3 regions of the Janibacter hoylei PVAS-1 genome follow, and region 3 is predicted to be linked to each of the others. Evidence: predicted binding sites of a transcription regulator. Region 3 holds the regulator's gene; each other region holds the start of a gene.
The links. The regulator HrcA, encoded in region 3, represses chaperone genes, less so after heat shock. The targets are predictions, from matches to a motif close to TTNGCACTCGNNNNNNNCGAGTGCNAA.
Positions count from the first base shown of each region.

Region 1: groES (co-chaperone GroES) is a predicted target of HrcA. The motif match lies at 4,000-4,026, and genes of this name have one in related genera.
Region 2: groL (chaperonin GroEL) is a predicted target of HrcA. The motif match lies at 4,333-4,359, and genes of this name have one in related genera.

Region 1 covers NZ_PIPF01000003.1:117,342-125,155, forward strand. The annotation lists gene CWN80_RS03935 (hypothetical protein) at 1-408, opposite strand, end outside; gene CWN80_RS03940 (ABC transporter ATP-binding protein) at 405-1,109, opposite strand; gene CWN80_RS03945 (PadR family transcriptional regulator) at 1,106-1,639, opposite strand; gene groL (chaperonin GroEL) at 1,871-3,472, opposite strand; gene groES (co-chaperone GroES) at 3,574-3,870, opposite strand; gene CWN80_RS03960 (class I SAM-dependent methyltransferase) at 4,074-5,327, shown strand; gene CWN80_RS03965 (DUF11 domain-containing protein) at 5,343-6,881, opposite strand; gene CWN80_RS15745 (hypothetical protein) at 7,015-7,260, opposite strand; gene CWN80_RS03970 (glycoside hydrolase family 3 N-terminal domain-containing protein) at 7,259-7,814, shown strand, end outside.
Region 2 covers NZ_PIPF01000010.1:183,374-191,187, reverse strand. The annotation lists gene CWN80_RS10910 (SGNH/GDSL hydrolase family protein) at 1-731, opposite strand, end outside; gene CWN80_RS10905 (uracil-DNA glycosylase) at 728-1,405, opposite strand; gene CWN80_RS10900 (three-helix bundle dimerization domain-containing protein) at 1,483-1,716, opposite strand; gene CWN80_RS10895 (pyridoxal phosphate-dependent decarboxylase family protein) at 1,861-3,219, shown strand; gene CWN80_RS10890 (DUF3263 domain-containing protein) at 3,331-3,621, shown strand; gene CWN80_RS10885 (hypothetical protein) at 3,839-4,303, shown strand; gene groL (chaperonin GroEL) at 4,512-6,146, shown strand; gene CWN80_RS10875 (AAA family ATPase) at 6,220-7,092, shown strand; gene CWN80_RS10870 (vWA domain-containing protein) at 7,089-7,814, shown strand, end outside.
Region 3 covers NZ_PIPF01000001.1:125,871-133,684, forward strand. The annotation lists gene CWN80_RS00660 (16S rRNA (uracil(1498)-N(3))-methyltransferase) at 1-696, opposite strand, end outside; gene CWN80_RS00665 (hypothetical protein) at 693-1,472, opposite strand; gene dnaJ (molecular chaperone DnaJ) at 1,491-2,609, opposite strand; gene hrcA (heat-inducible transcriptional repressor HrcA) at 2,665-3,702, opposite strand; gene CWN80_RS00680 (DUF3097 domain-containing protein) at 3,842-4,717, shown strand; gene fabG (3-oxoacyl-ACP reductase FabG) at 4,722-5,477, opposite strand; gene CWN80_RS00690 (trimeric intracellular cation channel family protein) at 5,546-6,196, opposite strand; gene hemW (radical SAM family heme chaperone HemW) at 6,189-7,352, opposite strand; gene CWN80_RS00700 (tyrosine-protein phosphatase) at 7,385-7,814, shown strand, end outside.

The DNA.
Region 1 (7,814 bases), on a different contig from region 3:
GTAGGTGACGAGACCCGGCGCGGCACCGAGGGAGCACCAGACCAGCGCCTCCGTGCGCACGACCCGCCGCACGTCGGCGAGGGTCGCGCCAGCAGCCCTCAGGGCCATGAGCCGCCGGTCGCGCGCGGGCGCCCCGACCTGCACGGCCTGGACCGCCAGGTGGGCCACGGGCAGCGCCATGACGAGGAGGGCGACCAGCACCCCAACCGAGACGTCGCGGTCCACGAGCAGCAGGCCGAGCACCGAGGAGTTGCCGACGCCCTCACCCCACTGCGACGGCACGGTGGCGGCCGCGGCCGCGAGCACCGCCCCCAGTGCGGAGCAGACGAGCATCAGGCCACGGCGCAACCGGTCTGCGGGGCCTCCCTTCGCCCCGAGCCGGGCCGCCTCCGACCACGCGAGGCTCATCGGACCGGCGCCGTGTCGTCGACGTCGAGCCGGCCGTCGCGCAGGATGACCTCGCGGTCGGCGTAGGCCGCGATGCGGGCGTCGTGGGTGACGAGGACGACCGTCAGCCCCTCCTCGGCGGCGACGTCGGTGATGAGCTCCATGACAGACTCGCCGGCGCGCGAGTCGAGCGCCCCGGTGGGCTCGTCGGCGAAGAGCACCCCCGGGTTGGTCACGAGCGCTCGCGCGAGGGCGGCCCTCTGGGCCTGCCCGCCACTCACCTGCGTCGGCAGGTCATCGGCCAGGTCCCCGATGCCGACCCGGGCCAGCCAGGCCCCGGCCGTCTCGAGCGCCTCGCCCCGCCGGCGCCCCTCCAGCAGCAGCGGCAGGGCGACGTTGTCGGCCAGGGTCAGCTCGTCGAGCAGCTGCCCGAACTGGAAGAGCACGCCGACCTGCGTGCGGCGCAGTCGCGAGCGCTCGTCCTCCGACATCGAGGTGACCGCACGGTCACCGACCCTCACCTCCCCTTCGTCCGGCCGGATGACCCCGGAGAGGGCGTGCAGGAGCGTCGACTTGCCGGAGCCGCTCGGCCCGGTGACCGCGACGAGCTCTCCCTCCGCGACCGACAGGTCGACGCCGCGCAGCGCCGGCCGACGCCCGTAGTCGTGCACGACGCCTGTCGCGTCGACGGGTAGCGCGTGGCCCTCGTGCGGTGTCGTCATCCCTGCTCCCCTTCGAGGTCGTGGACGCGCTCGAGCGCGTCCTCCATCCACCGGACGTCGGCGTCGAGGTGGCTCAGTGCGTAGTCGGCGGCGAGGACCCGGTGCAGGTCCCCCTTCGCCTCCCGCTTGTCGCGGGTCAGCGAGCGCATGCGCTCGAGGTGGGCCGCGCGCTGGCGGCGCAGGTAGGTCGCGGCGGCGTCGGGTCCACCCACGAGCAGGGCGACCGCGACCTTGGTGGCGAGCGGGTTGGCGACGTGCTCGCCGGGACCGTCCGGGGCTCCTGCCCAGGCGTCCACCTCCGCGCGGCCGGCGTCGGTGAGCTCGTAGACGAGCCGCTCCGGGCCGCTCCCCTGCTCCGTCGTCGCCTCGGCCACGAGCCCCTTGCCGGCGAGCCGCCCCAGCGCCGCGTACACCTGCCCGAAGGCCATCGGTCGCGCCGCCGGGAGCAGCTCGTCGTGGTGACGCTTCAGGTCGTACCCGTGCTGCGGCCCCCTGCTCAGCAGCCCCATGAGCACGTGTCCGGTCGTCACGAGGGCCACTATTCACTATGTGAATAGTGGCGTCAAGGTCCCTTCGAGCAGTCAGGCCACGCCCGGTCCGACACATCAGGTGGGCGTGTCGTGCGGCATACCGACGCGTACCGAGCACGACACGCCCACCGGACTCCCCCCTCCGAGACGGGCGACCTCTCAGAGCACCGGCGGACGACGAAGGGGGCGGCGCACCGGATCGGTGCGCCGCCCCCTTCGTGGGGTCGGACGTCAGTGCGAGTGGCCGTGGCCCTCGTCCTCGTCTTCCTTCTTGTCCACGACGAGCGTGTCGGTGGTCAGGACCATCGACGCGATCGAGGCGGCGTTGACGAGCGCGGAGCGGGTGACCTTGACCGGGTCGATGACGCCCTGGCCGATGAGGTCGCCGTACTCGCCGGTCGCGGCGTTGAGGCCCTGACCGGGGGTCAGCTCCTGCACCTTGGCGACGGCGACGTAGCCCTCGAGACCGGCGTTCTCGGCGATCCAGCGCAGCGGCTCGACGCCGGCGGTCCGCACGATGTTGGCGCCGACCTGCTCGTCACCCTCGAGGCCGAGGCTCTCGACGACGGAGACCGCGTGGGCGAGCGAGGAGCCACCGCCGGCGACGATGCCCTCCTCGATGGCCGCGCGGGTCGCGGAGATCGCGTCCTCGATGCGGTGCTTCTTCTCCTTGAGCTCGACCTCGGTGTGGGCACCGACCTGGATGACGCAGACGCCACCGGCGAGCTTCGCGAGGCGCTCCTGGAGCTTCTCGCGGTCCCAGTCGGAGTCGGTCCGCTCGATCTCGGACTTGATCTGGTTGACCCGACCGGTGACGTCGTCGGCGGCACCCTGGCCGTCGATGATCGTCGTCGCGTCCTTGGTGACGACGACACGACGGGCCTGACCGAGGTCCTCGAGACCGACCTGGTCGAGCTTGAGGCCGACCTCCTCGGCGATGACCTGACCGCCGGTGAGGATGGCGATGTCCTGGAGCATCGCCTTGCGGCGGTCGCCGAAGCCCGGGGCCTTGACGGCCGCGACGTTGAAGACGCCCTTGAGCTTGTTCACCACGAGGGTGGAGAGGGCCTCGCCCTCGATGTCCTCGGCGATGATGAGCAGCGGCTTGCCGCTCTGGACGACCTTCTCCAGCACCGGGAGGATGTCCTGGATCGTGGAGATCTTGCCCTGGTTGATCAGGACGTAGGCGTCCTCGAGGACACCCTCCATGCGCTCCGGGTCGGTGACGAAGTAGGGGCTGATGTAGCCCTTGTCGAACTGCATGCCCTCGGTGAAGTCGAGCGCGGTCTCGGCGGTCGAGGACTCCTCGACGGTGATGACGCCGTCCTTGCCGACCTTGTCGAAGGCGTCGGCGATGATCCCGCCGATGCCCTGGTCCTGGGCGGAGAGGGAGGCGACCTGGGCGATCTCCTCCTTGCCCTCGACCTCGCGGGCGATCTCGAGGAGGCGCGCGGAGACGGCCTCGACGGCCTTGTCGATGCCCCGCTTGAGGCCGGACGGAGCGGCACCGGCGGCGACATTGCGCAGGCCCTCCTTGACCATGGCCTGGGCGAGGACGGTCGCGGTCGTCGTGCCGTCACCGGCGACGTCGTTGGTCTTGGTCGCGACCTCCTTGGCGAGCTGCGCGCCGAGGTTTTCGTACGGGTCCTCGAGCTCGATCTCGCGGGCGATGGTCACGCCGTCGTTGGTGATCGTCGGGGCGCCCCACTGCTTGTCGATGACGACGTTGCGACCCTTGGGGCCGAGCGTCACCTTGACGGCATTGGCGAGCTGGTCGACGCCGCGCTGGAGGGCGTCACGGGCGGAGTCGTTGAACTCCAGTTCCTTGGCCATGTCTGTCCTTAGGTTCTTGACGAAGGGAGATGAAGCGCGACGCCCCGGCGGGCCCGGGAGAGGGCCGCACCCGGGGCGTCAGCTGTGTGTCGTGCGCAGGCTCAGGCGAGGATCGCGAGCACGTCGCGGGCGGAGAGGATGAGGTACTCCTCGCCACCGTGCTTGATCTCGGTGCCGCCGTACTTGGAGTAGATGACGCGGTCGCCGACGGAGATGTCCATCGGGACGCGCTCGTCACCGTCGTCGTTGAAACGGCCGGGGCCGACGGCGACGACCTCGCCCTCCTGCGGCTTCTCCTTGGCGGTGTCCGGGATGACGAGGCCGGAGGCGGTGGTCTGCTGCGCCTCGATGCCCTTGACGACGATCCTGTCCTCGAGCGGCTTGATGGAAACCGACACGGTGACTCCTTCTGTGGGACGAATGTGAGTTCTGGGGCGAAGCCTGGCCGGGCGCCGTCGCGGGGGTCGTCCAACCGTGGCATCTGGCACTCGCCAGTGGTGAGTGCCAAGATCAATCTAGGACGCCATTTGGCACTCGGTCAACCCGAGTGCCAGCGAGGGTGGCGGCTGCGGATCGGGCACCCACCATGGACAATGCGCCTGTGGACATCCAGACCGTGCGTTGGCTCGCCTCCCCCGAGGGGCATGCCCACCTGCACGATCTCCCCGAGTACACGGAGGCGGAGGCCGTCACGGTCACCGACCGCCTGCGCAGGGATGGACTCACCGCCGAGCAGGCCGCCGGCCTGATGACGCAGAAGCGCCTCCAGGGCCGGGCCCGCGACAAGTTCGGCGAGTTCGCCGATGGCATGCTCTTCACCCCCGACGGCCTCGAGCAGGCCAGCCGGCTCGAGGTCGCCGCCACCCACGCCGGCCGCTACGCCGCGGCGAGCCTCGCGACGGTCCACGACCTCGGCTGCGGCATCGGCTCGGACGCAATGGCGATGAGCGCTCTCGGCGTCACCGTCCACGGCGTCGACGCCGACCCGCTCACTGCCGCCATTGCCGACGTCAACCTGCGGCCGTGGCCCGACAGCCGGGCGCGCACGGGCGTGGCCGAGGACTTCGAGGCGCCGCTGGACCCCCTTCGCTCCCGCGCCGGCGTGTGGCTCGACCCCGCCCGCCGCACCCCGGGCGTGGCCGACCGCTCCGGGCGCACCCGACGGGTCTTCCGGCTCGACGAGATCTCACCGTCGTGGGACTTCGTGCTCTCCGTCGCCCGCGACGTGCCCGCGACCGGGGCCAAGCTCTCCCCGTCGCTCCCCCACGACATCCCACCGCTCGGCACCGAGGCCCAGTGGACCTCGTGGCAGGGCACCGTCCTCGAGTGCACCGTCTGGTGGGGGCCGCTCGTCAAGGAGGCCGGCCGGTCCGCCCGCGTCCTGCGCAAGGGGGCCCCGCCCGTCGAGGTCGACCAGCGCACCTGCGAGGAGGACCCCGGCGTCGCGCACTCCCTCGACGACACGGGCACCTGGCTCTACGAGGCCGACCGTGCGGTCACGCGGGCCGGGCTCATCGGCACCGTCACCGGCGCGGTCTCGGGCATCGAGCTCGAGACCGGCCTGGGTTACGTCACGAGCGATCAGGCGCTCGACCTCGGCCACGCCCGCCGCTACGAGGTCCTCGAGGCGATGCCCTTCACCGTCAAGGGCCTGCGCGCCTGGCTGCGCGAGCGCGGCATCACCGGGCTGACGGTCAAGAAGCGCGGGATCCGGCTCGACGAGGACCAGCTGCGCAAGCAGCTGAAGATCGGCCGCGGCGCAGGGTCCGGCGAGAGCGCGACCATCGTGCTCACGCGCGTCGGCGGCGACCAAGTTGTCCTCGTCGTGCGCCCGGCTGCTCTCGCCGACGGCTAAGTCTGCCGCCCCGCGTCAGTGGCGTCGGCTCGGCCGCATCACGCTCCACCGCAGGGCGAGCAGCAGACCCAGACCGGCCGCACCGGCGAGGACCACGAGTGCGCCGCCTGACGCGGAGTCCATCGGCCCACCGTCGGTCTGGACGACGTCAGGTGTCTCCGGGCCACCGGAGACGGTCGCCGTCGGCCCCCCGGTCGTCGTCGAGGTCGGCTGGCTCGTGGTCGCCGTCGGGTCGCTCGTCGTCGTCGACGTCGGGGTGGAGCTGGTCGAGGTGGAGGTGGTGCTCGTCGACGTGCTGCTCGACGATGTCGTCGAGGTGGAGGTCGAGGTCGTCGAGGTGGCGGTCGTCGGGCTCGCTGCCGTGACGGTGACCGGGGCGGTGTCCTCGGCGGCGACGACGGTCACGCCCTCGCCCGTCGCACTGGCCGTGTTGGTGTACGTCCCTGCGACGTCGGAGACGGTGGCCCGGAAGCTCAACGACACCGAGCCCGGGGTGTCGCCCGTCGCCGCAGGTACCTCGATGTCATCCGTCCACGTCAGGTCGGTGGTGCCCGTCGGGTCGTTCGTCGTCGCGCCGGTCGTCGAGCCCGGCACGTAGGTGAACCCGGCGGGCAGCGAGTCAGTCACCGAGCTCACGACCTGGCTCGTCGCCCCGGGATTGGAGACCCGGATCGTGTAGGTGACCTCGGAGCCGGCCGACACCTCGGACTGGTCAACCGTCTTGCTCACGGTGAGCGGAGTCGTGCCGACGGGTGAGAAGAAGGTCAGGCTCGACAGCGTCACGGTGGCGCCCTGGCTGATCTCCCGAGTCCACGAGATCGCGATGCCGTTGTCGATCCGCTCGTCGCAGCGACAGGTGTTGGGCAGCATCTCGCCTCTGCCGATCGCCTCCCACACCTGGTTGTACCCGGCCTCGATGTAGGCGGCACCGCTGCTCAGTGGCCGCATGCCCTCGACCCGCTCGGGGTTGACGGAGTCAGGCTGCGCCTTGCAGACCGGGGAGTTGCCGTCGAGGACCTGCCCGAGCCCGAAGTCGCTGTCCTGGAGGTAGCAGTCGCCACCGCGGAAGACCACGGCATCACCGGTGGTCGCACCGCCGGTGATGCGGATGTCCGTCCGGTAGGCGGTCGCCCCGGCGACGTAGGTGTCGACCTGCGTTAGCGTCGCCCCGGTGTCACCCAGACCGACCGTCGTGGTGACGGTGTAGGGACTGGCACTCGTTCCGGCCCCGGTCGGCCCGCTCTGCGAGACCGCGGTGAAGGGCTCGTAGTTGTCGACCAGGGTGGCATCGCCACCCGCCGGGACCCTCTCGGGGCCGAAGAGCCGGTCGTCGAAGGCGACGAAGGTGCCGCAGGCGATGTCGTCGTACCACTCACCCATCACGTCGCCCTCGTAGCGCACGTCGCAGTTGAGCACCGGCGAGATGTCGATCGAGGTGAGCGGTCCCCCCGACTCGATCTCTGCGGCGGACGACGACGGCGCACCGGCCACGGCACCGAACATGGTCAGGACGGCGGCAAAGAACCACCGGGACATCGACGTACGTACACGCATCGCGCCTCCACAGACGTGTGTCGTGGGACACGGTAGCGGCAACGGCGCGCCGCGTACAGGGGTCTGCGCGCCCGAGCCCGGGGCCCCCCTTCGCCCTCGCAGGTAGCGTGCATGCCATGTCGACCCGAGCCCGTCACCTGACCCGCGCCGCCGCAGGCCTCGCCGTCCTCGCCCTCGTCGGGTGCGGCGGCGGGACCGGAGAGGACCCGACCGGCTCGACGTCGTCTCCGGCGAGCTCCGGGTCGAGCACGTCGACCTCGACCTCCGCGTCGTCGTCGCCGACCTCCTCGAGCACCTCCTCACGGTCCTCGAGCTCGGCCTCCGCGACCGCGGACGGCCCGAAGGCCAGCGCCTGCGTCTCGCGGGTACGCGACGCCATGACGCCCACCCAGCAGGCCGGCCAGCTGATCATGGCCGCCATGCAGCCGGGCCCGGCGACCAGCCTCGACCAGGTCATCGGGGCGCAGGGCCTGGGCTCGATGCTCTACCTCGGCGGCTGGCAGGACCGCTCCACCGCGGCTGCCGCCAGTCAGCACCTGCAGGAGGTCGCCCCGACCGTCGACGGCACCAAGGTCGGCATGCTCGTCGCGGCCGACCAAGAGGGTGGCGAGGTCCAGCAGCTCACCGGCACGGGCTTCACCCCGATGCCCTCCGGCCTCGAGCAGGCCCAGGACGCCGACCTGCGGGCCTCGGCCCAGGCGTGGGGCAGCGAGCTCAAGCAGGCGGGTGTCAACGTCAACCTCGCCCCCGTCGCCGACACCGTCCCGGCGGACATCGGACGGGCCAACGAGCCGATCGGCAAGTGGGACCGGCAGTACGGCTCGACCCCGGTGGCCGCCGGCAAGGGCTCGCTCGCCTTCGCCCGCGGCATGCAGGACGCCGGCGTGGAGCCGACGGTCAAGCACTTCCCGGGCATCGGTCGGATCACCGGCA
Region 2 (7,814 bases), on a different contig from region 3:
CGGCGCTGCACCCACGGTCCGGCGTAGGTGACCGCCCACCGGGCGCGCTCAGCCCGACGCTGGGTGGCCGGTCGCGACGGCGCCGGGTCGAGGGGAGTGTCCCAGCCCGCCCGCGTCGGCAGGCCGAGCGCCGTCAGCGCCGCCTGGGCCACGCGCTCGTGCCCCGGTGTGCTCAGGTGGATCCGGTCCTCGCCCCACATGCGCGCGTCCTTGACCGAGCGCATGCCCCACAGGTCGAGGACGTGCGCGCCGTGGCGGGCGGCGATGGAGTGGAGGTTGGCCGTGTGCACCGCGTGCCGCGAGCGAAGGGCGGAGAAGAGGCCGGCTCCGCGCGGGTCCGTCGGCGTCGCGAGGAGCACGTCGGCGCCGGCCCCACGGATCCGGGCGACGGCGTCCTCGAGCCGGGCGGCGATCGCGTCGAGGTCGACCCGGGGGCGCAGGATGTCGTTGCCGCCGCCGACCACCGAGACGAGGTCCGGGGTCATCGTCAGCGCCTCGTCGAGCTGCCGCCCGACGACGTCGGCGAGCTTGCGGCCGCGGATGGCGAGGTTGGCGTAGTGCAGCTCCTCGCCGCCGGTGCGCCCGGCGAGCTCCGCGGCGAGGCGGTCGGCCCACCCGATGAAGCGGCCCTCGTGCCGAGGGTCGACGTCGACCATGCCCTCGGTGAAGGAGTCGCCGATCGCGACGTAGCGGCGCCAGGGGTGCTGGGCGGGGGTGGTCGGCTCGGTCACGGCAGGCTCCAGTCGATCGGGTCGGCTCCCTGACGGGTCAGCAGCTCATTGGTCCGGCTGAAGGGCCGCGAGCCGAAGAACCCGTTGCGGGCGGACAGGGGGGAGGGGTGGGCGCTCTCGATGCGTGGCACGTCGCCGAGCGCAGGGGCCAGGTTGCGCGCCTGCCGACCCCAGAGGATCGCGACGAGTGGTCCGCCGCGGCGGGCGAGGGCCTCGATCGCGCGGTCGGTGACCTGCTCCCAGCCGTGGCCCTGGTGGCTGGCCGGTGCGCCGGGGCGCACGGTGAGGCAGCGGTTGAGCAGCATGACGCCCCGCTGTGCCCACGGTGTGAGGTCGCCGTTGCCGGGGGTGGCGACGCCGAGGTCGTCGACGAGCTCGCGGTGGATGTTGAGCAGGGACCGGGGCAGCGGCCGCACGTCCGGCGCCACCGCGAAGGAGAGCCCGATGGCGTGGCCGGGGGTGGGGTAGGGGTCCTGGCCGACGACGAGCACCCGGACCTCGTCGAGCGGGATGGTGAAGGCTCGCAGCACGTGCTCGCCAGCGGGAAGGTAGCCGTGGCCGGCGGCGACCTCGGCGCGCAGGTACTCGCCCATGGCCGCGATCGTCCCGGCGACGGGCTCGAGGGCCTGCGCCCAAGAGGGGTGGACGAGCTCGGTCAGGGGTTGTGCTGGCACCCGCCCAACCTATGCCTGCCGCGGGGACGACGAACCCCCCGGTGCAGGGGACCGGGGGGTTCGTGGATCGGGGGTCGTCAGCAGGTGGCGCTCGTGGGCGGCACCGGGGCGCCGGCGAGCTCGTGCAACTCGATCTTCACGGCGTGCTCGACGAGCGGGGCGAGGAACTCGGGGTGCTGGTTGGTCGGCTCGATGCGCTCCCTGGCGCTCGCGACCATGGCCTCGATGCGCTCGCAGGCGACCTGGGGGTAGCGGACGCACAGGTCCGCGGCCATGTTGGTCATGACGTGGTCCACGTGGATGGTGATCATGGGTCCTCCTCGACTCAAGATGAACACAAGGTTAACACCATGTGGACGCGCGGCCCAAGTGTTTGCCGGGAGGACACCTTCGGGCGTGTCCCTGCCGTCGCCTGGGGGCCTCGCGCCGCGTCGGCTGGCCCCTAGAGTGCCTCCGTGCACGGATTCGCTGACGACAACACCTCCCTGGCCGAGCTGGCTCGGATCGTCCTCGACTACTCGAAGGAGCGCCTCGAGCTCGACCCGGTCCCACTCGACCGGCCCCTCACGCCGGCGCAGCTGCAGGAGCGTGCCGGTCAGACGATCACCGCCGAGGGGCTCGGCGGGCAGTCGGCGATGGACCTCTTCGCCGAGGTGCTCGCACCCGCCTGCCTGTCCGTCGACCACCCGCGCTACCTCTCCTTCATCCCGTGCGCGCCCACCGAGGCCGCCGCGATGTTCGACCTCGTGGTCGGCGCGAGCTCGATCTACGCCGGCTCCTGGCTCGAGGGGTCCGGCGCGGTCTATGCCGAAAACCAGGCGCTCCGGTGGATCGCTGACCTCGTCGGCCTCCCCGAGTCCGCGGGCGGCGTCTTCGTCCCCGGCGGCACGATCGGCAACCTCTCGGCCCTCGTCGCAGCCCGTGCCGAGGCGCGCCGCACCGCACCCGCCGGTCAGCGTCCCTTCCGGGTCGCGACCACCCGCGGAGCCCACTCGTCGATCCAGTCCGCCTGCGACGTCATGGACGCCGAGCTCGTCACCGTGGAGCCCGACGAGCGGGGTCGGCTCACCGGCGAGCGGCTGCGCGAGGTCCTCCTCGCCGAGGGGCCGGAGACCTTCTTCGCCGTCGTCGCGACGGCGGGCACGACGAACTTCGGCATCATCGACGACCTGACCTCCGTGGCCGAGGTGTGCCGCGAGCTCGGCATCTGGTTCCACGTCGACGGCGCCTACGGCGGCGCCGGTCTGGCCGCGCCCTCGGTGCGCGACCTGTACGCGGGCATCGAGCACTGCGACTCCTTCATCGTCGACCCGCACAAGTGGCTCTTCGCCCCCTTCGACTGCTGCGCGCTGCTCTACCGCGACCCCGAGGCGGGGCGCCGGGCCCACACCCAGCACGCGGGCTACCTCGACGTGCTCACCGAGGCGACCGACTGGAACCCGACCGACTACTCCGTCGGTCTGACGCGAAGGGCGCGCGGCCTGCCCTTCTGGTTCTCCCTGGCCACGCACGGCACGCAGGCCTACACCGACTCGGTCGAGAAGACGCTGACCGTCGCCGCCTTCGCCGAGGCCGAGATCGCCCGCCGCGAGGGCTTCGAGCTCGTCGGCGAGCGCTTCCTGTCCGTCCTCGTCTTCCGGCGCACGGGCTGGACGGCCGCGGACTACCAGGCCTGGTCCGACCGCATCCTCGACGAGGAGTTCGCCTTCGTCGTGCCGACCAACCACGACGGCGAGACCCTCGCGCGCTTCGCGATCGTCAACCCCCAGACGACGACCGACGACATCGTCGCCATCCTCGACTCGATGGGCTGAGCCTGTGACGGGTGGGGCGAAGGAGGCGCGAGTGACCCCCTTCGCCCTACCTGTCCAGCCGACACGCCGAGGTAATGACAGGCGTGTGATTTCGCCGGTACAGTGCTCGACGTGAACCTCGCAGACCAGACCGCCGCGCCGACCCCCTCGGTCCCGCTCACGGACCGCGACCGCGAGATCCTCGCCTTCGAGCGCCAGTGGTGGAAGTACGCCGGCTCTAAGGAGCAGGCGATCAAGGAGCTCTTCGACATGAGCTCCACCCGCTACTACCAGGTGCTCAACGGGCTCATCAACAACCCGGCCGCCCTCTCCGAGGACCCCATGCTCATCAAGCGGCTGCGCCGCCTGCGCGACCAGCGCCAGCGCACCCGCAGCGCGCGGCGGCTCGGCATCGAGATCTGAGCGCACGCCGCCACGAGGGCCCCGCACGACCACCGGTCGGGCGGGGCCCTCGTGCGTGCACCGGGCGCCCGAGGGTCACGGAAGCGTCACGGATCGTGCCCGGGCCGAACCCGCCGTCGTCCTCTCGCGTCTCACGGTGCAGGGGTGGAGGGGCAGGTGGGCGGCTCCGGTCCGCAGGGGGTACCGGAGCCGCCCACTCGTTGGCACAGTGGGGACCATGACCGACCTCGACTGGAGCACCCCCGACGGGCTGGCGGCGATCGCCGACCACCTGGCAGCACAGGTCGACGGATGGACGCGGCCGACCGCGTGGGCCGTGGCGATCTCGCCCGCCAGCAGCGACCCGGAGTGGGAGCTGCCGCACGTCAACCTCCCCGGCGGTCGCCACGGCCTGGCGGCCGTGGTCCTCGCCACGGTGCTGCGGCACGACGGGTCGACCGCCACCCTCGACGTGTCGACCGACCAGCTCGCCGCCGCCGTCGAGGCCCTCGCGCCGGCCCGGGCCTGCGAGCAGCTCGAGCACCCCAACCTCGCGGCCTGGCAGGGGCTGCTCGCCGCCGCCCGCGACAACCCGGCCCGAGAGCTCGTCGCCGTCTTCGTCGCGGACCTCGACGACCCGATCTCCTCCGACGTCGACGGAGCCATGAGGGCGAGCTTCGAGCACCACCACCCGGCGGTCTGAGGCCGAGGCGGCGGCCCGGGCCCGCCTCGTTTGCACTCGACGGAGGAGAGTGCCAATAATGGCGTTAGCACTCTCCTCGTGAGAGTGACAGTCCTGACCGGTCAGGTGAGGGGCGCGATCGCACGGTGACGTGAGCCGGGTGGTCGCTCTCCGTCCGTCGCGGGCACCCCCGGTCGCACCCTTCGATTCGCGTGGAGGAACCACCCGAATGGCAAAGCTCATTGCTTTTGACGAGGAGGCCCGTCGCGGCCTCGAGCGGGGCATGAACACCCTCGCCGACGCCGTCAAGGTCACCCTCGGCCCCAAGGGCCGCAATGTCGTCCTGGAGAAGAAGTGGGGCGCCCCCACGATCACCAACGACGGCGTGTCCATCGCCAAGGAGATCGAGCTCGACGACCCCTACGAGAAGATCGGGGCCGAGCTCGTCAAGGAGGTCGCGAAGAAGACCGACGACGTCGCCGGTGACGGCACGACGACGGCCACCGTCCTCGCCCAGGCCCTCGTCCGCGAGGGGCTGCGCAATGTCGCGGCCGGCGCCAACCCCATGGCCCTCAAGCGCGGCATCGAGAAGGCCACCGCTGCGGTGTCCGACGAGCTGCTCGCGATGGCCAAGGAGATCGAGACCAAGGAGCAGATCGCTGCCACGGCCTCCATCTCCGCTGCTGACCAGGAGATCGGCGCCAAGATCGCCGAGGCCATGGACAAGGTTGGCAAGGAAGGCGTCATCACCGTCGAGGAGAGCAACACCTTCGGGCTCGAGCTCGAGCTCACCGAGGGCATGCGCTTCGACAAGGGCTACATCTCCGGCTACTTCGTCACCGACACCGAGCGCATGGAGACCGTGCTCGAGGACCCCTACGTCCTCATCGCCAACTCCAAGATCGGCTCGATCAAGGACCTGCTGCCCCTCCTCGAGAAGGTCATGCAGGCCGGCAAGCCGCTGCTCATCATCGCCGAGGACGTCGAGGGCGAGGCCCTGTCGACGCTCGTCGTCAACAAGCTCAAGGGCACCTTCAAGTCCGTCGCCGTCAAGGCTCCGGGCTTCGGTGACCGCCGCAAGGCCATGCTCGCCGACATCGCCATCCTCACCGGTGGCCAGGTCATCTCCGAGGAGGTCGGCCTCTCGCTCGACACCGCCGAGCTCGACCTGCTCGGTCGTGCGCGCAAGGTCGTCGTCACCAAGGACGAGACGACCATCGTCGAGGGTGCTGGCGACCAGGACCAGATCGCCGGTCGCGTCAACCAGATCAAGGCCGAGATCAGCAACTCCGACTCGGATTACGACCGCGAGAAGCTCCAGGAGCGCCTCGCCAAGCTCGCCGGCGGCGTCGCCGTCATCCGCGCGGGTGCGGCCACCGAGGTCGAGCTCAAGGAGCGCAAGCACCGCATCGAGGACGCCGTGCGCAACGCCAAGGCTGCCGTCGAGGAGGGCATCGTCGCCGGTGGTGGCGTCGCGCTCCTGCAGGCGACCAAGGCCGCCTTCGACAAGCTCACCCTCGAGGGTGACGAGGCGACCGGCGCCAACATCGTGCGCGTCGCGGCGGGTGCCCCGCTCAAGCAGATCGCGACCAACGCCGGCCTCAACGGCGGTGTCGTGACCGAGAAGGTCGAGAACCTCCCCGCGGGTGAGGGCCTCAACGCGGCGACCGGCGAGTACGTCGACATGATCGCCCAGGGCATCATCGACCCGGCCAAGGTCACCCGCAGCGCGCTGCAGAACGCCGCCTCCATCGCGGCGCTCTTCCTCACCACCGAGGCCGTCGTCGCCGACAAGCCGGAGAAGGCCGCTCCGGCCATGCCCGGTGGCGACGACATGGGTGGCATGGGGGGCATGGGCTTCTGAGCCCACTCCTGCACCACGCACGAAGGGCGGTTCCCCCGGATCGGGGAACCGCCCTTCGGCGTACCCTTCCTGCATGACGTCACCGCAGGAGCTGGCGGACCGGCTGGGTGCCACGGGTTACCTCGCCGACGAGGACTTGGCCACGGTGGCCTTCCTCGCGCGGGAGATGCAGCGCCCCCTGCTGCTCGAAGGAGCCCCCGGCACGGGCAAGACCGCCCTCGCCGAGGCCCTCGCCGAGCTCGAGGGGACCCCCCTCATCCGGCTGCAGTGCTACGAGGGGCTCGACGCCTCCCAGGCCCTCTACGACTGGGACTTCCCGCGGCAGATCCTCCACCTGCGCACCCTCGAAGCGGTCGCCGCCAGCGGCGAGCTCGACCCGAGCGAGGCGGAGAGCTCGCTCTTCGACGAGCGCTACCTCCTGGAGCGCCCGGTGTTGCGGGCGCTGCGCACCAGCCCGGTCGTGCTCCTCGTCGACGAGATCGACCGGGCGGACGACGAGTTCGAGGCCTTCCTGCTCGAGGTGCTCTCGGGCTGGACGGTGAGCATCCCCGAGCTCGGGACGGTTCGGGCCGCCGTGCCGCCGACCGTCATCCTCACGTCGAACCGCACCCGGGACCTGCACGACGCACTCAAGCGACGCTGCCTCTACCACTGGATCGACCACCCGGGCCTGGAGCGCGAGGTGGCGATCGTCCGCAGCCGCCTCCCCGGCGTCAGCGAGACGCTGGCCCACCAGGTCGTCACCGCCGTCCAGCGACTGCGGACCGAGGACCTCGTCAAGCCCCCGGGTGTCGCCGAGACCCTCGACTGGGTCGCTGCCCTGCAGCGTCTCGGGTCGCCGGAGCTCGACCTCGAGACCGCCGCCCGCACGCTCGGGGCCGTGATCAAGTACCGCGAGGACGCCGAGCGGGTGAGGCAGGCACTGGACCGGGTGCTCGCCCGATGACGGCACCCCCGCACGCCGGCGAGGTCGACGAGATCCTCCTCGCGCTCGCCCACGCGGCGAGGGCAGCCGGGGTCGGGGTGACCCACGACCGGGCCGCGACCTTCCTCGAAGCGGCATCGGTCGTCGGGGCCGGCGACCTCGAGCACGTGCGTCGGGCGGGCCGGGCCACGCTGTGCGCCGGACCGGAGGACCTCCTGCGCTTCGAGCAGGTGTACGCCGAGTGGTTCGCCGGGCGCGACGACCTGCCCCGGCGGGTCGACAGAGAGGAGCAGAGCGAGCTCGTTTCCCCCTTGCCCGAGGACGACGGTGCCGACGACGGGGAAGGGGAGGCCGACGCACTGCACGTGGCCGCGAGCGAGGTCGAGGTCCTCCGCTCCCGCGACGTGGCGGCGATGGGTCCGCGGGACAAGGCCGTGCTCGACCGGATGATCGCGGGCCTGCGGCCGCGGCTGCCGGTGCGTCGCGGGACCCGGCGGACCACGTGGGTCCGTGGGGAGATCGACGTGCGGACCACCCTTCGCTCGATGCTGCGCCAGATGGGGGAGCCGAGCCGGATCCACCACCGGCGGCGAGGGCCGCGCACCCGCCGGGTCGTGCTGCTCGTCGACGTCTCGGGGTCGATGCGACCCTACGCCGACGCGCTGCTGCGGCTGGCCCACGGCATCGTGCGGGCGCCCCGGACCGGTGGCACGGGCGGTGCGGTCGAGGTCTTCACCCTCGGC
Region 3 (7,814 bases):
CCCGGCGGTCGAGGCGCGCAGGACCTGCGCCCCCAGCCGCACGGGCGTGGCGCCAGCGGCGACGAAGGCCTCGAGCTCCTGGGGCGAGATCCCCCCTTCGGGCCCGACGACGAGCAAGACCTCGCCGGAGTCCGGGAGCGGCGCGGTGGCCAGCGGGGTCGTCGCGTCCTCGTGCAGCACGAAGGTCGTCGCGCCCGCGCAGCGCTGGGCGAGGGCGGAGCTCGTGACGAGCCCGTCGACCTGGGGCCACCGGCCGCGCCGCGACTGCTTCGCGGCCCGCTCGACGACATTGGCCCACTTGCGCAGGCCCTTGTCGACCTTGGGGCCCTTCCACCGCACGATCGACCGGTCGGCCTGCCACGGGACGACGGTGTCGACGCCGAGCTCGGTGGCGGCCTCGACGGCGTCCTCGTCCCGCCCGTCCTTGGCCAGGGCCTGCACGAGCGTCAGGCGGAGGGAAGGCTCCGGCTCGTCGGCGCGCTGGAGCACCCGCAGCCGCACCAGCTCTCGGGCGACCTCGGTGACCTCGGTGAGCACGCGGGCGCCCTGCCGGTCGGCGACGAGCACGTGCTCCCCCACCGCGAGCCGCACGACGGCCGCGGCGTGGTGGGCCTCCGGCCCGGTGAGGTCGACGACGTCGGCGACCCCGAGACGGTCGAGGGCACCGGGGTCGACGACGAAGAGTGGTGCGGTCATGGCCCCAATCCTGCCCCTGGTCGGGCCCGCCACAGCGGCGGGTCGTGCGGCGCCCGGCGCGGGAGGGCCTCGCGACCGGCCGGCACGTCGGTCCGGTGCCGCGCCAGGTGGTCGGCGAGCCCGTGCACGGGGTAGCCGTCGGCGACCATCGCCGCCTCGAGGTCACGGACGAAGGCGCCGACGTCGCGCGGGCCGAGCGCCCACCAGACGAAGGGGGTGTCCAGCCGCGGGGCCCGCGGCAACGGGTCGTACCTGCCCCCGAGGCCTCGCCAGTCGTCGACGGCGTCGGGCCCGTCGGTGCCGTTGAGCAGCAGGCACTCCCCGCCGGCCACCCGGCGGCGCCGGGCGAGCGTGACGACGGAGCGGGCAGCCCGGGCGGACGTCGCCCACACCATGCGGCCGGGGTCCATCGTCGCGAAGGGGACCGGGCGCGAGCCGACGATCAGGCCGTGGGCGCGCACCTCGATGCCCCGGCTGTCGTGGGTGGCCGCGAGACCCACCCCGACGAGCACGGCCACGGCCACCCCGATGGCCAGAGGGCACAGGACGGCGGCCGCCGGCAGCGCGCCGAGCACCACGAGCACGGTCGCGGTCGCGACGGCCAGGACCACCACGACCCCGACGACCGCGAGCAGGGCCGCCACGGGACGCGAGGCGGCGGGCACGGTGTGCCGGGCGCGCACCGGCCCGAGCTGCTCAGGGGTGGTGCGCAGCGACGTCTCGAGCGCCGCCGACGCCTGCGGTGTGCCGTCGAGGCCGACGAAGCGGCGCAACATCGCGCGGCGTCCGGGCCGTCAGCGCTTGAAGGCGTGCCGCAGGCGTCCGACGAAGCCGGAGTCGACGTCGTGGAGCTCGCCGTCGGGCTGCTCCTCGTCACGCAGCCGCGCGAGGTCGCGCAGCAGCTGCTCCTGCTCGGCATCGAGCTTGGTCGGGGTGCGCACGTCGACGTGGATGACGAGGTCGCCACGCCCTTCGTGCCGCAGATGGGTCACGCCGAGCCCGGGCAGGACGATCGTGTCGCCGGGCTGGGTGCCCCGCTTGATGGTGATCTCCTGCTCGCCGTCGAGGGTGGCAAAGCTCATCGTCACGCCGAGGGCGGCTGCCGTCATCGGTACCGCGACCGATGCGTGCAGGTCGTCGCCGCGCCGGGTGAAGGTCTCGTGCTCGGCGACCCGCAGCTCGACGTAGAGGTCGCCGGCCGGCCCACCACCGGGACCGACTTCCCCTTCGCCGGCGAGGTGGATGCGGGTGCCGGTGTCGACACCGGCGGGGATGCGCACCTTCATCGTGCGGCGGCTGCGCACGCGGCCCTGGCCGGAGCACTCGTGGCAGGGGCTCGGGATGACCTCGCCGAAGCCCTGGCAGGTCGGGCACGGACGGCTCGTCATCACCTGGCCGAGGAAGGAGCGCTGCACCTGCTGGACCTCACCGCGTCCACCACAGGTGTCGCACGTGCGGCGACCGGTGCCGGGCTGGGCCCCGTCGCCGGAGCACGAGCCGCACACCGCCGCGGTGTCGATCGTCAGGTCCTGCTCGCCGCCGAAGACCGCCGTCGCGAGGTCGATCTCGAGACCCACGAGGCCGTCCTGCCCACGTGAGGAGCGCGAGCGCGGCCCACGACCGCCGCCCGCGGCCTGGCCGAAGAACTGCTCCATGATGTCGCTGAAGCTGAAGCCGGCACCGAAGCCCTCGTGCGCACCGCCGTAGGGGTCACCGCCCATGTCGTACTGGCGGCGCTTCGTCTCGTCGGAGAGGACGTCGTAGGCCTGCGAGACCCGCTTGAACTGCTCCTCCGCCTCGGGGCCGGGGTTGACGTCAGGGTGCAGGGTGCGGGCGAGCTTGCGGTACGCCCGCTTGATCTCCTCGGGCGTGGCCTCGCGGCTGACGCCCAGATCCTCGTAGTAGTCGTTCACGCGTGAGGTCCTCGTGGGTCGTGGTCGATGTCGGTCGGGTGCGGGGTGGCGCCGGTCAGGCGTCCACGATCCGCGAGAGGTAGGCGGCCACAGCGCGCACCTGCGCCATGGTCGCCGGGTAGTCCATGCGGGTCGGGCCGAGCACGCCGACGGCACCGACGTGCTCGTCGCCCGCGCCGTAGCCCGAGGTGATGAAGGAGGTCGACTGCAGGCTCGAGACCGGGTTTTCGGCGCCGATGCGCACCGAGACGCCCGTCGACGCGTCGTGGGCCTCGGCGCTCAGCAGGCGCAGCAGCACCACGTGCTGCTCGAGGGCGTCGAGCACCGGCTCGAGCGTCATCGGGAAGTCGCCGGAGCTGCGGGCGAGGTTGGCGGTGCCGGCGAGCGTCACCTTGGTCGCCCGCTCCTCCGCGAGCGCCGCGTCGAGCGCGGCGAGCACGCCCGCCGTCAGGGCGTCCTCGGTCTCACGGTCGTCCTCGTGGAGGGTCGCGAGCGAGGTGAGCGCCTCGGCGAGGCGCCGGTCGTGGGTCGCGGCGTTGATCCGCGCACGCGCGCTGGCGAGGGCCTCGGCCCCCACCGCGGTCGTGTAGTCGACGTTGATCGGGATGATCCGCTGCTCGACGCGGCCGCTGCCCATGATGACGACGACCATGAGCCGCGTCCGGCTCATCGGGACGAGCTCGACGTGCCGGACGGTGCTGCGGGTCAGCGAGGGGTACTGCACGACGGCGACCTGACGGGTGAGCGTCGACAGCAGACGCACCGTCCGGTCGAGGACGGTGTCGAGGTCGTCGGCGCCCTCGAGGTAGCTCGTGATGGCGGCCCGCTCGCCCTTCGACATCGGGCGGACGGCTGCCAGGCGGTCGACGAAGAGCCGGTAGCCGGCATCGGTGGGGATCCGCCCGGCGGAGGTGTGCGGCGCCGCGATGAGGCCCTCGTCCTCGAGCGCGGCCATGTCGTTGCGCACCGTCGCGGCCGAGACGTTGAGCTGGTGCCGGTCCAGGAGGGCCTTGGAACCCACCGGCTCGGAGGTCTGCACGTAGTCCTCGATGATGGCGCTCAGCACGGCCATGCGCCGCTGCTCCTGGCTCATGCGGACCTCCCTTCGACACGATGCTCGGACCGCTGGCACTCGGTCCACCTGAGTGCCAAGTCTACGACCGGGGCGGGCATTCCCCGGAATCCGGCGTGCCGCCTGCGCCGGCGACCGCCCTTCGGCCTACCGTCCCTGCGTGAGCGATCGATACGGCAAGGACGTCCTCTCGGCCGGCTGGCAGTCGAAGGGGAGGCTGGCGCGGCCCACCTCCCGCGCCCTCGAGGCGGTGACCGGCACCGTCGTCGAGGACGTCGAGACCGGCTGGGTCGGCGCCGTGGTCGCGGTGGAGAAGGCCGGCGGCGTCCACGTCGTCCACCTCGAGGACCGCCGTGGCAAGGTCAAGGCCTTCCCGCTCGGGCCGGGCTTCCACGTCGACGGCGCCCCCGTGACTCTCACCCCGCCGAAGGCTGCGCAGCGCGCGGCCCTCGCCGCCGCCCAGCAGCAGGCCTCGCGCACCGCGAGCGGCTCCGTCGCCGTCCACGACGGCAAGGCCCGCGTCGCCCGAGGCTCGCGGATCTTCGTCGAGGGGCGCCACGACGCCGAGCTCGTCGAAAAGGTCTGGGGCCACGACCTGCGCGTCGAGGGTGTCGTCGTCGAGCCGCTCGACGGCGTCGACGACCTGGCTGCCGCGATCCGCGACTTCGCTCCCGGCCCCGGCCGCCGGATGGGCGTGCTCGTCGACCACCTCGTGCCGGGCAGCAAGGAGTCGCGCATCGTCGAGAAGGCCAACCGGGTCGCCCCTGAGCACGTGCTCGTCCTCGGCCACCCCTACGTCGACGTCTGGCAGTCGGTCCGGCCCCAGCGTCTCGGCATGGACACCTGGCCGACGATCCCCCGCTCGATCGAGTGGAAGAAGGGCATCTGCCAGCACCTCGGCTGGGCCCACGACACCCAGGCCGACATCGCCCGTGCCTGGAAGCAGATCCTCGCCACCGTGCGCACCTACGCCGACCTCGAGCCGGCGCTGCTCGGCCGCGTCGAGGAGCTCATCGACTTCGTCACGGCCGAGTAGCGGGTCAGTCGCGCGGGCCGCCGGCGACGTAGATGACCTGGCCGGAGACGAAGCCGGCCTCCTCGGACAGCAGGAAGGATGCGGTGGCGGCGATGTCCTCGGGCTGGCCGACGCGACCGACGGGGGTCTCCTTGGCGGCGTGGGCGAGGAAGTCCTCGAAGGGCACGCCGATCCGCTCGGCGGTGGCCGCGGTCATGTCGGTCTGGATGAAGCCGGGAGCGATGGCATTGGCGGTGACACCGAACTTGCCGAGCTCGATGGCGAGGGTCTTGGTGAAGCCCTGCATGCCGGCCTTGGCGGCGGAGTAGTTGGCCTGGCCCCGGTTGCCGAGGGCGGAGGTCGAGGAGAGGTTGACGATGCGGCCGTACTTCTCCGCGGTCATGTGGGCCTGGGCCGCCTTGGTCATGAGGAAGGCGCCGCGCAGGTGGACCGCCATGACGGAGTCCCAGTCGTCGACCGACATCTTGAAGAGCATGTTGTCGCGGATGATGCCCGCGTTGTTGACGAGCAGGGTCGGGGCGCCGAGCTCTGCGGCGACCCGAGCGACGCCCGCCTCGACCTGCTCGGCGTCGGAGACGTCCACGCCCACGGCGAGAGCGGTCCCGCCCCCTTCGGTGATCTCGTCGACGACCACCTGGCAGGCGGACTCGTCGAGGTCGAGGACGGCGACGTGGTGGCCGTCCGTGGCGAGGCGAAGGGCGATGGCCCGGCCGATCCCGCGGGCGGCTCCGGTGACGATGGCGGTACGAGTCGTGGTCATGCCCTCATCGTGCGCCATGGGGTAAGCGCCCGCACACCTGCGTCCGCGAAGCGGTCATCGACACCGGGTCAGCGGCGGTGCACCCGGCTCGGGCGCCACTTCGGCTCGGTCGGCAGCATCCACCCACGCCGTCGAGCGAGGTCGCACACGCCGCCGCCAATGAGCAGTGCGCCCAACGAGGCGAGCGGATCAGTGGTCACCAGCTGGAGCAGGACGAAGGAGGCGCCGCCGGCGAAGGCCGCGGTCGCGTAGAGCTCGGAGCGCTGCAGGATCGCAGGCACGCTGCCGAGCATGACGTCGCGCACGACTCCTCCCCCGCACGCGGTGAGTACGCCGAGCAGGATCGCCGGGAACCAGTGGATGTCGAGCAGCAGCGCCTTCTGGGTGCCGACGACGGCCCAGGTGCCGAGCGCCACGGCGTCCACCCAGGGGAAGACCTGCCGCCAGCGGCGCCCGTCGAGCGGGACGAGGAAGGCGATGAGGGCGGCCGTGAGCGCCACCGTGAGGTACCGCAGGTCGGTCAGCGCCACCGGCTGGACGTCGAGCAGCACGTCGCGGATCGCGCCACCCCCGAGGGCGGAGACGACGGCGAGCACGCAGAAGCCGACCGGGTCGAGCTGGTAGCGCCGGGCGACGGCCCCACCGAGCAGCCCGTTGGCGAAGACGCCGAGCAGGTCGAAGGCGGCGATGAGGTCGGGGATCTGCGGGACGTCAGGCACCTGCGCTCCCGACGAGGTGGTGGACGACGGTGTCGGCCAGCAGTCGTCCACGGCGGGTGAGGACGACGCGGCCGCCGATCGCGGCCCGGCCCTCGACGAGGCCGTCGGCGACGAGGCCCGCGACGGCCCGACGCCCCTGCGGCGTCAAGCGATCGGTCGGCAGCCCGTCGACGAGACGCACCCCGAGCAGGACGTCCTCGTCGGCGCGCTGCTCGGCCGTCAGGACCTCACGCTCGGCGGCCGGGTCCCCCTCGGCCAGCGCCTTGGCCCATGTCGCCGGGTGCTTGAGGTTCCACCAGCGCTCGCCGTCGACGTGGCTGTGCGCGCCCGGGCCGACGCCCCACCAGTCGTGGCTGCGCCAGTAGGCCTCGTTGTGCCGGCAGCGGTCGGCGGGCGTGCGGGCCCAGTTGCTGATCTCGTACCAGCCGTAGCCGGCCGCGGCGAGCAGCTCGTCGGCCAGCTCGTACTTGTCCGCCTCGTCGTCACCCGTCGGCATCGGCAGCTCGCCCCGACGCACCCGGGCGGCCATCTTGGTGCCGTCCTCGACGGTCAGGGCATAGGCGGACAGGTGGTCGGGCTCGAGGGCGACGGCGGTCTCGAGCGAGGTGCGCCACTGGTCGAGGGTCTCCCCCGGCGTGCCGTAGATGAGGTCCAGGCTCACCGCGAGACCCGCGGCACGGGCCGCGGCCAGGGCACGGGCGACGTTGGCAGGGTCATGGGTGCGGTCGAGCGTCGCGAGCACCTGCGGCACGGCCGACTGCATGCCGATGCTCACCCGGCTGAAACCGCCGTCGGCGAGCACCCGCAGCGACTCCTCGGTGACGCTGTCGGGGTTGGCCTCCGTCGTCACCTCGGCATCGTCGTCCAGGCCCCACCGCTCCCGCACGGCATCGAGGAAGCGCACGAGGTCCTGCGGGGGCAGCAGCGTCGGCGTGCCGCCCCCGACGAAGACCGTCGAGACCGGGCGGTCCGTGCCCACGGACCGCGCCGCCAGGTCGAGCTCGCCGATCGCGGCGTCGACGAAGGTGGCGACGCTCGCCCCCTTCGCGCCGCCGACGGGGCCCAGCTCGGTGGCCGTGTAGGTGTTGAAGTCGCAGTACCCGCATCGGACCGTGCAGAAGGGCACGTGCAGGTAGATGCCGAAGGGGGGACGCACCGTCCCATCCTCCCACCGATACCGTGGGCGGCATGACCCGGTGGATCGAGCTCGACGGCGTCGTCAACATGCGTGACCTCGGTGGCCTGCCCACCCGCGACGGCCGCACCACCCGCGAGGGGCGGCTCATCCGCAGCGACAACCTCCAGGACCTGAGCGAAGGGGACGTCCGTCACCTCGTCGAGGTGCTCGGGGTGACCGACGTCGTCGACCTGCGCAGCCACGTCGAGCACGAGGTCACCGGCGCCGGGCCGCTGCGCTCCACCCCGCTGACCCACCACCACCACAGCCTGCTGCGCGAGGACCTCGGGGCCGATGAGACGGTCGAGGAGGCACTGGCGGTCCGGTGGGGTCGCGGGGACCCCGCGCCGCGGGACGGGGCCTTCTGGGCCCGGCACTACACGGGCTACCTCACGCGGCGCCCCGACTCCGTCGCCGCGGCACTCGCCGCGATCCGGGACA